2 regions of the Caballeronia sp. INML2 genome follow, and region 1 is predicted to be linked to the other one. Evidence: riboswitches for the same ligand, from Rfam matches in the RefSeq annotation. Region 1 holds a riboswitch; the other holds the start of a gene.
What was found. Region 1 has a riboswitch for cobalamin ahead of cobW (cobalamin biosynthesis protein CobW). Riboswitches for the same ligand answer to the same signal wherever they lie in the genome.

Region 1 (6,145 bases):
GAGCAGATCGTGTTCGCGGTTGTCCTGATTCTGCAGGACGACATCGAGCGTCGAAAGCCGCGTGCCGAAGGTCGCGCGCGCTTCGACGCCATCGCCCGTCTGCGAATACGCGTAACCGCCCGTGCTTTGATAAGCCGCGGAAAGATCCGCGTCGGATTGCCATTGTCTTGCGTCGATCAGTTCCTGCAAACCCGCGCCATAGGCCCCCGGCTTCGTGCTGAAAACGCGCCAGCCCGCGCGCCGCCGCGCTTCCTTGCCTTCGATGCCGCGTGCGATCAATTCGTCGCGTTCGCGCAGGATGCGCGCGCGGATCGGGTTGACGTCGTCGGTCTCGTCGTCGAGCTCGGCTACGGCCTGCACGGCGGCATCGAAGAGATGGATGAGGTTCGCGAACGCATCGCGGAAAAAGCCCGATACGCGCAGCGTCACGTCGATGCGCGGCCGGTTGAAGATCGATATCGGCAGAACCTCGAAGTCGGTCACACGATGGCTGCCCGCCGCCCATTTCGGCCGCACGCCAATCAGCGCGAACGCCTGCGCGATATCGTCGCCGCCGGTGCGCATCGTTGCCGTGCCCCACACCGACAAGCCGATCGCGCGCGGAAAATCGCCGTGATCCTGCACATGACGCTCGACCAGCGCGTTCGCCGACTTGAGCCCGAGCGACCAGGCCGCTTGCGTCGGCAATGCGCGTGTATCGACGGAATAGAAGTTGCGGCCCGTGGGCAGGACATCGGGCCTGCCGCGCGATGGCGAACCGCTCGGACCCGGCGGCACGAAACGCCCCTCGAGGCCGCGCTTGAGTTGCAAAAGCTCTTGCGGGCCGCATGCGTCGAGGCGTGCGAGCACGTCGCCGCGCAAGCGTTCGAGCACGAGCGATGTATGCGAACCGGGCGCGGCGGCATCGTCAGTTGACAATAGTTGCGTCGCTAACGATTCGAGGCGTTCGCGCGTATCGCCCTGATGACGCCACGGCGCATCGTTCACTTCGACGAGCGCGCGCGGGCGCGGCCCGCTCCACGGCGCCGCCCAGTCGGCGTCGAGCGGATCGAAGTGATCGGGCAGTTGCAGATCGCGCGCGATCGCCGTGATGAGGCTCGCGTTCGCGCCCTGTCCATCGCCGATCGGAAAGCGGCCGAGCGCGAGCAACGTGTCGCGGCGCTGCACGCCTTGCGGCGATACGCCGAACACGTGCAGCCCGTCGCGAATCTGCGCTTCCTTCAACTCGCACAGATACGCATCGGCGCGCGTGAGCAAGGCGTCTTCGCTCGTGACGTCGCGTGGCGCATCGAGGCCAAGTTCTTCGTGCAACCTGTTCTCGACGATGGTCGCGAGGATCGACTTGCGCAACAGCTTCGCGCGGCGCGCATCGACCATCAGCGCTTCGTAGTATTCGTCGACCTGACGCTCCAGATCCTGCAACGGCCCGTAGTTCTCGGCGCGCGTGAGCGGCGGCATCAGATGATCGATAATTACGGCCTGCGCGCGGCGCTTCGCCTGACTGCCTTCGCCCGGATCGTTCACGATGAACGGATAAAGATGCGGCATCGGTCCGAGGATCGCATCGGGCCAGCACGACGACGACAACGCGATGCTCTTGCCCGGCAGCCATTCGAGATTGCCATGCTTGCCGACATGCACGAGCGCATCCACCTGAAAGCGCAGACGCAACCAGAAATAGAACGCGAGATACGAATGCGGCGGAACGAGTTCGGCGTCGTGATAGCTCGCGTAATCGTTGCGTTCGCGCGAACGCGAAGGCTGAATCCCCACGAAGACTTCGCCGCAACGATAGCCCGAGATCATGAAGCGGCCGCGTCTCACCGTAGGGTCGTCTTCGGGCGCGCCCCAGGTCTTTTCCAGCGCGGCGCGCGCATCGGCGGGCAGCGTGCGGTACGCATCGAGATATTCATCGACCGAAAGACTTTGCAGCGCGGGCCGCAAGTCGCGCACGATGGGATCGTTCGTGACGCCTTCGGTCAGCGCGGCGATGAGCGCATCGCCAGTCTCTGGAATGTCGCCCACGCGATAGCCTTCGCGCGCGAGCATCGACAGAATGCCGATGGTCGATGCGGGCGTGTCGAGTCCCACGCCGTTGCCGATGCGCCCTTCGCTTGCCGGATAGTTCGCGAGCACGAGCGCGATGCGCTTCTGCGCGTTCGGCGTCTGGCGCAGCCTGCACCAGCGGCGGCTCAGTTCGGCGACGAAGCGCACGCGTTCCGCATCGGCCTGATAGCGCACCACGTCCACCTGCGTATGCTTGCAGTAATAAGCGAGTCCCTTGAAACTGATCGCGCGCGTGATGATGCGGCCATCGACTTCGGGCAGCGCCACATGCATCGCGACGTCGCGCGAGTTCAGGCCGTGATTGTCCTTTTGCCAGTCGTCGCGATTGCCGCCGCTCAGGATGACCTGGAGCACAGGCGCATCGCCCGCGACTTCGAACGTTTCGTCTTGCCCGATCACGCTCGCGGCGAAGGCCGTCGTATTCAACACGAGCGATGCGCGATGCTCCGCGCATAAACGTTCGACGACTTCGCGGCTCACGCTTTCCTTCAGCGATGAAATTGCGATCGGCAGCGGATTCATGCCTTCTTTCTCGAGCGCTTCGATGAGCGCATCGAACACGGCGGTATTGCCCGACTGCAAGTGCGCGCGATAGAACAGGATCGCGGCGACGGGTGCGCCTTCTGTCCATCGTGCCTGCCAGTCTTCGATGGCGGCGGTATCGCGTTCGGGATGATAGATCGCGACCGCGGGCAGCGGCCTCGGCGGTTGCGGTTCGCGCCCGAAACCGAACGCGCGATGCGCAATCGAGCGCAGGAATTCTTCCGCATTGCGCGCGCCGCCTTCGCGTAGATAGCGCGACAGCTCGCGGCAAAACTCCGCATCCGCCGTGCTCTTGCCGATGAGATTCGGATCCTCCGTGAGATCGCCTGAAAACATAGCGAGCATCTGTTGCTCTTGCTTCGCGAGCGCGACGAGCCGCTCGATGCCATAGGGCCAATACGATTCGCCGCCGAGGTGATCGACGATCACGACCCTCGCGTGACGCAACACGTCGTCGACATAGAAATCGACCGATGCCGGCTGGCGTAAAAACGATTGATTCGCGAGCCGCACGTCGGGAAAGCCCGCTTCGAGTCGCGGAAAGACGCTCGCGAGCAACGCAAGCGTCGTGTCGGCGGAACTGAGCACCACGATCGGCGCACGTGTCTGCTCGATGCGCATGACGCCTTGCGCATCGTCGACGAAGCCTCCCGGTGTCGTGCGAAGCAGATGCATCGCTGTTACGCCTGCACGGAGGCGCTTGCGAGCGCCGCGTCGAAGGCACGTTGCAGCGCGTCGCGATCGAGGTCTTCGCCGATCAGCACGAAGCGGCTTTGCGTCTTCGCTTCATCGGCTTGCCACCGGCGATCGAAATAGCTGTCGAAACGACGTCCTACGCCCTGCACGACGAGCCGCATCGCCGCGCCCGGCAATGCCGCGAAACCCTTCACGCGATAGATCGTGTGATGCTCGACGAGCGTGTGCAACGCCGCGATGGCCTGCTCGCGGGATTCGACCCTGCCATGAACGACGACCGAATCGAACGCGTCATGATGATGATCGGCATGGCCTTCTTCGTCGGGCGAGCCGTGATGATCGTGCCGCAGATGGATCGTTTCTTCCGATGCAGCTCCGAGGCCGAGCAGCGTATGCACGTCGAGCCTGCCCATTTGCGCGGGCACGATCTTCACTTCGGGCGGGATCTCGGGGCGCACGAGCGCTTCGACTTTGTGCAGCGCTGCCTCGTCCATGAGGTCGGTCTTGTTCACGATGACGAGATCCGCCGACGAAAGCTGATCTTCGAACAACTCATGCAACGGCGATTCGTGATCGAGATTCGGATCGGCCTTGCGCTGCGCATCGACGGCGACGGGGTTCGACGCGAACTGGCCGCTTGCGGCAGCGGGGCCATCGACCACGGTGACGACCGCATCGACCGTGAACGCGTTCTTGATCGACGGCCAGTTGAACGCCTGCACGAGCGGCTTCGGCAACGCAAGACCCGATGTTTCGATCAGCACGTGATCGATGCCATCGCGCCGCTCGACGAGCTGCTCCATCACCGGATAGAACTCTTCCTGCACGGTGCAGCACAGGCAACCATTTGCGAGTTCATACAGATTGCGGTCTTTTGAGCCGGCTTCGTCGTCGCAGCCGATGCCGCAACCCTTCAGGATTTCCCCGTCGATGCCGAGCTCGCCGAACTCGTTGACGATGACCGCGATGCGCTTTCCTTTCGCGTTGGACAGGATATGGCGCATCAGTGTGGTCTTGCCGCTGCCGAGAAAGCCGGTCACGACCGTGACGGGGATCTTGCGGGTTTGCATCGTAGCTCCGTGGCTTCGTATGCGTGCGCTTCGTGTCGCGCGATGCGTGGCAACGCTGCGGCATGAAAAAGGAAAGCACACGCTTGAATGAACATGGGCCGCGCCGCATCCCCGCGACAGCGATCCTCCGTGAAAGTCTGGCCGGTATCCGGGCTGACGACCGCGCCGCTTCGCCTTCCCGCGCGTTACTACGCGCAGTGGCCTCGAAGCCGGCTTCCCGATCGTGCGATGAAAACATCGCGCGCGCGGGGAATCGCTTACCGTTGCGGGGGCAGCGCAGGTTGACGTCCGCTCGATCGGTCGAAAGGAACGTGTCCTGCTTCCCGTTTAACTGCGCACGAGAGAATCCGCGCGCGAGCACCAAAACTGCGTGAAAGTCTAGGCCCGGCGCGCGCGAGCGTCAAGAAATGACGCCGCTCGCGCGGTGTCATAATGTCGGCCCACGCAGCGCACTCTCGTCATTCACCATGAAATCTTCGATCGTTCGCATGAATGTGCCTGCAATCATGCGGCTCGCCGTCGGCATCGGCTGCAGGCGCGACACGAGCGCCGATGCGATCGAACATGCGGTGCGCGTCGCGCTGGGCACGCTCGAATTCGGCGACATCGCGATCGTCGCGAGCATCGATGCGAAGCGAAACGAAGCGGGCTTGCTCGCTTTCTGCGCACGTCATGGCCTGCCGCTGCGCTTTTATACCGCCGATGAGATCGCGCGCACGCCTCGCACGGCGATGTCACATCACGCGGCGAAACATATGAACGTCGATGGCGTATGCGAGCCATGCGCGCTGCTTGCAGGCAACGCGCACACGCTCATCGTGCCAAAGACGATCGGTTGCGGCGTAACTGTCGCGGTCGCAATGGCGCATGAACCCGATGCGAACGGAACATGAACACCGGTTTGGCCGTGGTGCGCGGGCGCGCCGTTTCGGCGAGCGGCTTTGCAACGGGTGGCTTGAACTTATCGCGGCAAAGCCAGACGAGAACGGCCAGCGCCACGAGTTCCAGATAGAGATAGAGCGCGTCCATTTCCTTGCTCCTGAAGTCGGTGATTGCGTGACTGCATGATGCCCACCGTCTGTTAGCGCAGAATTAAGCCGAAAACGCGGCCGCTGCTGATGTACGATACGGCCGTCTTTCGTCATGCAAAGACCCGCTGCAACCCCATTCGAATGGAGTCGATGTGAAAACCGATACCGAATCGCATCTGCGCATGACCCAGCGTCGCAAGGAAGGTCACGAGAAAAAGCAGGCCGCCGCCGATCATGAAAAAGGCCTGCTGATCGTGAATACCGGCAACGGCAAGGGCAAGACCACGGCGGCGTTCGGCATGGCCGTGCGCGTGCTCGGTCATGGGATGAAGCTCGGCGTCGTGCAGTTCATCAAGGGCGCGCTGCATACGTCCGAGCGCGATTTCCTCGGCGCGATCGCGCATTGCGATTTCGTCACGATGGGCGACGGCTATACCTGGAACACGCAGAACCGCGAGGCCGACATGGCCACTGCGCGCAAAGGCTGGAACGAGGCGCGGCGCATGATCGAAAGCGGCGATTATCAGATGGTCGTGCTCGATGAACTGAACACCGTGCTCAAGTATGAATATCTGCCGCTCGATGAAGTGCTCGACGTGCTCAAGGCGCGGCCCGCGATGCTGCACGTGGTCGTGACCGGCCGGCATGCGCCCGATGCGCTGATCGAACTCGCCGACCTCGTCACCGAGATGCGGCTCGTGAAGCACCCCTATCGCGAGCAGGGCGTGAAGGCGCAAC
Region 2 (6,145 bases), on a different contig from region 1:
GGCGGCTTGCGCCTGCTTGCGGAACGAATCGATGGCTTGCGTGACGAGCTTCTGCTCGGCCGCGCGCTGCGCCTCGGGCGACAGCGAGAACGCGACGCTGCCTACCTGCATCGACGAGCTCATCTTGCCCGCGAGCTTCGACGCCGCCGCGAAGTCATGCGATTCGAGCACGACTTCCGTGCGGCCTCGCCATGCGGAGATCTTGCCGTCACGGTCCGTTGCCGGATACACGGTGAATGAGCCGCTCTTCGCGGTCACGCCGTCGACGCCCCTCGCTTCGCGCAAGGCGGCCTCGGCGCGCTGATTGAGCGTACTGGTGAGAGACGAGGGATCGGCCGCTTCCTGCTCGTAGAAGAGCGTGATGTTGACGACATCCTGCGGCACTTGCGCGCTTGCCTGTGCCGAAAGAGAAAGCACGCCTGAAGGCTGCGGCTGCGTGATGACCGTTTGCGCGGCGGCCGTTTGGGAAAGCGTGAACGCTGCGCCCGACATCGCGAGGAGCGCGAGCGCGGCAGCGGTTTTCTTGTTGATCATCGAAGGACTCCGAACGCGGGATATCGCGTGATTCGCGACGGGATTTAGGCGCGGCCTTCGTGTCGTAAGTTCCTTGTTAGACGAGTTGTTCGGTAATAAATCGCCACTGCGCTTCTGTTACCGGCGTGATCGACAGGCGATTGCCGCGCGCGAGCACCTGCATGTCCGCGAGCGCCTCATGCTCGCGCAACGTGGCGAGAGAAATGAGCGGCGTCTTCTTCACGAACTCGACATCGACGAGCATCCAGCGCGGCGTTTCCTGCGTGGACTTGGGATCGTAGTAATCGCTCTTCGGATCGAACTGAGTGGGATCGGGATACGCCGTCGAGCACACTTTCGCGATGCCCGCGATGCCAGGCTCCGGACAACTCGAATGATAGAAAAGCACACCGTCGCCGAGCTGCATCTGATCGCGCATGAAGTTGCGCGCCTGATAGTTGCGCACGCCCGTCCACGGCAAGGTTTTATTCGGCGCGTGCGCGAGGTGATCGATGCTCGCTTCGTCCGGTTCGGACTTCATCAGCCAGTAGCGCATGATGGTTCGCTATGCGGAAATCGTCGATGCAAATGAAAACGGCATCGGAAAAACCGATGCCGTTTCTTGAATGGGTCCCCGCCACGGCCGCTAGGCCGGCATCCTGAACCTGGGTTCAAGATTGGTCGCGGTAAGCAACACTTCGGGTACATCGGACTAGCGACGCGCGCGCCCGTGCTGCAAGGTTCCGCAACCGTGCCAATGTAGCATTGGTTCAAGGAATATATGACCTTGGCGAACCAGGCAGGGAACCGTCACTCTACACCAATCGTTTGCCTTATGCAGCCTCTCGGGAGCAAATCGGCAGTTTCTTTTTTCGATTGATATTGCGTGCTGATTGACTCAGCGCGCAGACGTCTCACTGCGCTTCATACTGCGCAATGACCGCGCCCAGTTGTTCGTTCATCGAATGCATCGTGCGGCGGATTTCCTCGGCGGGGAAGGCCTCGCCGTGACGCACGCTGTCCTGCAGCTTAAGCAATTCCGACGCCAGCGAAAGCGCTGCCATCACCGCGATGCGATCCGTGCCGCGCACGCTGCTCGCATTACGCACCTTGTTCATCTCGGCATCGACGCGCGCGACGGCTTCGCGCAATGCGCCTTCCGTTTCCGGCGAGCACGCGAGGCGATACGGCTGCCCGAGAATGGATACTTCGATCTGCGTGGTCGTCATGCCTTCTCTCCTTGATGATGCTCGCCGTGCAATTCCGCTTCCTGTGCTTCCCGGGAATCGGCGTCGAGGAGATCGAGTTGATTGTCGGATTCGGCATGTTGCGCGGACTTCGCGCGGGGCAGCTTTTCGAGAATGGCGTTGAGGCGTACTTGCGCGTCGTCGATTTTCGCGGAGAGCGAGTCGCGTTCGGATTGCAGCGTATCGCGCTCTTCACGCACTTGCGCAAGTTCGGCCTGCACGTTCGCATAGTCGGCGCGCAGTTGTTCGAGTTGTTCTTGCAGCGCCTGACGCGCCTGATTGTGGCGCTCGCTGATCTGGATCAGCCGGCCGATATTTCCTGACAGTGATTCGAGTTCGTTGAGCATGTGCTGCGTCCTCTAAAGACCTCGCATTTTAGCGCGGTTCAACGGAGCTTCCGATAATTGTCTCGTTTCGAGACGTAACAGCATGCGATCTCGCGCTTAATCCTTCGAATCAAGCGCATGTCGCCATGCATTCGTGTGCAGAAAAGGCGAGCGCTGGTCATCGCTCGTGGGGACAGGCCGGCCGATTCTCGTTCGATTCGTCATGTGCCGCGCTACTCTGTCCGTGCCGTTTTCTTGACGGCCCCAACCCGCGCTCCTACACTTGCCGCACTTTTTGGTGCTCGCATTCGCGGATCTCGCGGATGCAGTCAAACGGGAAACAGGGAGCGAAGTCTCCGAAGTCCGACCGGGACCCACCCGGGATGAGCCAACCTGTGCTGCCCCCGCAACGGTAAGCGACCGCAACGCAAGTTGCAAGTCGTCTCATGCGCGTTTTTGCAGCGCAAACGTGTGGATTTTCATCACACCGGGTTTGTTATTCGAATCCACTGCAAGAAACGTGTCGACGCCACTGCGCACGATGCGCGGGAAGGCGAGACGATCCGTCGTCAGCCCGGATACCGGCCAGAGTTCGACGCATCGGCGCTCAATGCGCAAGTGCGTTCGTCGCGCATCGTCCTCGCGGGGAGCGGGGTCGCGCTCATGCGAAACGGAACTTCACTCATGGTATTGCCACAGGCCGCGCTCAAGAACGGCCCCACTCGTCATGTCGCGCTCGTTGCAGCGGTCTTCGGCTCGGCGCTCCCCGGCGCGGCGCACGCCGCCGACGGCGCCTCGCAAACGCTTGCCCCAGTCGTCGTCACCGCGACGCGCGCGCCGCAGCCGCTCGCCGAATCGATCCCGCAGACATCGGCGTTCGATGAACAGGACATCGCCGATGCCAACGCCGACGATGCGCTCGGCCTCGTCGCGCTCGCGCCCGGCGTGCAGGTCACGCGCAACGGCGGACCGGGCGCGAATTCGGGCGTCTACATACGCGGCGCGGCGTCGTCGCAATCGCTCGTTCTGATCGATGGCGTGCGCGTCGAATCGGTGTCGCTCGGCGCGGCGCAGCTATCGCAATTGATGCTCGATGAGATCGGGCGCGTCGAGGTCGTGAACGGCAATGTATCGGCGTTGTACGGCTCGAATGCGATTGGCGGGGTCGTGCAGATCTTCACCAGGGAAGGCGAGCCGCATCCGCCGCGCTTCGCTTTCGAGGCCGAGTACGGCAGCTATCACACGCAGCGTCAATCGGCGGGCGTGAACGGCGCGCTCGACAAGGACGGCCGCACGACCTTCAGCCTGAACGTGTCACGCGAAAAGACCGATGGATTCTCGTCGATCGATCCGGCGATCGCGCCCGGCGCGAATCCTAACGCGAACGGCTATCTGAACGAGAGCGTCGCGGCGACGCTGCGCCACCGGTTCAGCGACAAGTGGGATGCGGGCGTGCGCTTCATGCAATCGAACGGCATCGACAGTTTCGACGATGCCTACGGCCAGCCATCCGACATCAACGAAGCGCACGATCGCGTGCGTTCGGCGTCGGTGTTCGCGAATGGCAGGATCACCGACAACTGGACCACGCACTTCACGGTCGCGCAGGGGCAGGATCGCGCGAATATCGAGCAGAACGGCGTCTATACGAGCCGCTTCGACTCGGAGAATCGGCAATACACGTGGCAGAACGATTTCAGGATCACCGATGCGCACACGCTGTTGTCCGGTTACGAGCATCTCGATCAGACGCTCGATTCCGACCAGTTCACGGCGCCCGATCGTCACGTGAATTCGGTGTTCGCGGGCTACGTGGGGCACATCGGCGCGAACGATTTGCAGGCGAATCTGCGGCACGATCAGTATTCCGATTTCGGCGGCGCGAACAGCTACTATCTGGGCTACGCATATCACTTCGATGCGCACTGGAAGGCGAGCGCGAGCTATGCGGCTTCGTTTCGCGCGCCGAGCTTCGACGACCTCTACTATCCGTTCAGCGGCAATCCGTCGATCCAGCCGGAGCGCAGCCATTCGGTCGAGGCGGCGTTGCAGTACGCATCGAATGCGCTCGGCGTGATGCGCGTGACGCTGTTCCAGACGCGCTATTCGAATCTGATCGACTATGTTTCCGACGGCGGGTTCTACTATGTCGCGCAGAACGTCGGGCGCGCGAAAGTGCAGGGCATCGAGGGATCGTGGGCGGGACATGTCGGCGCAACCGACGTGCGCGCGGGCGTCACGTTCCAGAATCCCGTCGACGAGACGAATCACGAGGATCTGACGCGGCGCGCGCGGCATTTCGCGACGCTCACGGTGCATCGCACGATCGCGCGCTGGCGCGTCGGCGGCGAGTGGATCATGAGCGGAGAGCGCCACGATTACGATTCGACGCTCGCGGGTTACGGCATCGTGAATCTTTCGGCGCGCTATGACGTCTCGAAGTCGTGGTACGTCACAGCGCGCATCGACAACCTGTTCGACAAGGACTATGAACTTGCGTACTCGTACAACACGCCGCGGCGCGGCGCCTATATCACGCTCGGCTGGCATCCGTCGTGAGCAACGCGCCTGAGTGTCTCCAGCGTGCGCGTGCGATGAACGCGAGCCGCGCGGCCGCGATCTGGATCGCGCTCGCCGTGGCGACGTTCATCGTGCTCGTCGCGTCGCTCGCGATGGGCAGTGTCGCGTTGCCCATGTCGCGTGCGCTCGGCGCGCTCGTTCGCTCGCACGCCGCGATGCCCGATATCGCCGATGAGATCGTGCTCACCTTGCGGCTGCCGCGCGCGCTCGCGGGCTTCGCATCGGGCGCGCTGCTCGCGATGGCGGGTGCGCTGCTGCAAGTGCTGTTGCGCAATCCGCTCGCGGAGCCGTACGTGCTCGGCGTATCCGGCGGCGCCGCGACGTTCGCGCTTGCCGCGATGCTCGCATCGGTGCCGTGGTGGGGCGTCGATATCGCGGCGTGCGCGGGCGCGTTCGCATCGATCGTCGTCGTGCTCGGACTCGCGCGCAAGGATCTCAGGCAGAGCGCTCAGGATGCGTCGCCGCGACTATTGCTCACGGGCGTCGTGATCGCATCGGGATGGGGCGCGCTGATCACGCTGATGCTGAGCATCGCGCCCGAGAACCGGCTGCGCGGCATGATCTTCTGGCTGACGGGCGATCTCAATGGCGCGGCTGCGCCGTGGCCTGCGTTGATTGCGCTCGCTGTCGCGCTCGTCGCCATCGTTCCTGTCGCGCCGCAATTGAACGTGCTTCTGCGCGGCGATGCCACCGCGCGTGCGCTCGGCGTGCCGGTCGAACGATTGCGCCTGCGTGTGTATCTCGTCGCGTCGATCGCCGCGGCGGCTGCGGTGACGACGGCGGGAACCATCGGCTTCGTCGGCCTCGTCGTGCCGCATCTGCTGCGCCTCGCGTTCGGCAACGATCAGCGCATGCTCGTGCCCGCCGCCGCGCTCGCGGGCGGCCTCGCCGTGATGGCCGCCGATCTGGCCGCGCGCACCGTGATCGCGCCCGCGCAGTTGCCGGTGGGCGTCGTCACGGCGCTGATCGGCGTGCCGATGTTCCTGTGGATGCTCTTGCGGAGAGCGCGATGACCTTGCAACTCGATGCCGTCGTGATTCGCGCGGGCGCGCGCACGCTCATCGGCGGTCTCACGCAGACGATATCGACGGGCGAAGTATGGTGCATCGCCGGGCCGAACGGCGCGGGCAAGACGACGCTCATCAACGTGCTCGCGGGTCTCTCGAAACCGGCGTCAGGCCGCGTGTCGCTCGATGGCCGCGCACTCGCGTCATGGCGCGCGGCGGACCTCGCACGCGCGCGCGCGCTGATGCCCCAAGCCATGCACGACGCCTTCAGCGCGACCGTGCTCGACACCGTATTGCTCAACCGCTTTCCCTATCTCACCGGCTGGGGTTGGGAGAACGAAGACGACCGCAGCGCCGCGCGCGCCGCGCTCGACACGCTCGGCCTCGCGTCCTTCGCCTCGCGCGACGTGCTGACGCTCTCGGGTGGCGAACGCCAGCGCGTTGCCTTGGCTGCCGTGCTGTGCCAGAACGC

Region 2: another riboswitch for cobalamin. It lies ahead of NCT32_RS03105 (TonB-dependent receptor domain-containing protein); the one in region 1 lies ahead of cobW (cobalamin biosynthesis protein CobW).

Annotation. Positions count from the first base shown of each region.
Region 1 covers NZ_JALQDH010000049.1:64,755-70,899, forward strand. Annotated here, with positions in the region: gene cobN (cobaltochelatase subunit CobN) at 1-3,285, opposite strand, end outside; gene cobW (cobalamin biosynthesis protein CobW) at 3,291-4,376, opposite strand; cobalamin riboswitch at 4,498-4,756, opposite strand; gene NCT32_RS18110 (cobalamin biosynthesis protein) at 4,865-5,269, shown strand; gene cobO (cob(I)yrinic acid a,c-diamide adenosyltransferase) at 5,560-6,145, shown strand, end outside.
Region 2 covers NZ_JALQDH010000010.1:52,193-58,337, forward strand. Annotated here, with positions in the region: gene NCT32_RS03080 (SIMPL domain-containing protein) at 1-534, opposite strand, end outside; gene NCT32_RS03085 (EVE domain-containing protein) at 611-1,069, opposite strand; RNA gene ssrS (6S RNA) at 1,141-1,322, opposite strand; gene NCT32_RS03095 (cell division protein ZapA) at 1,428-1,742, opposite strand; gene NCT32_RS03100 (hypothetical protein) at 1,739-2,107, opposite strand; cobalamin riboswitch at 2,366-2,691, shown strand; gene NCT32_RS03105 (TonB-dependent receptor domain-containing protein) at 2,771-4,645, shown strand; gene NCT32_RS03110 (iron ABC transporter permease) at 4,681-5,679, shown strand; gene NCT32_RS03115 (ABC transporter ATP-binding protein) at 5,676-6,145, shown strand, end outside.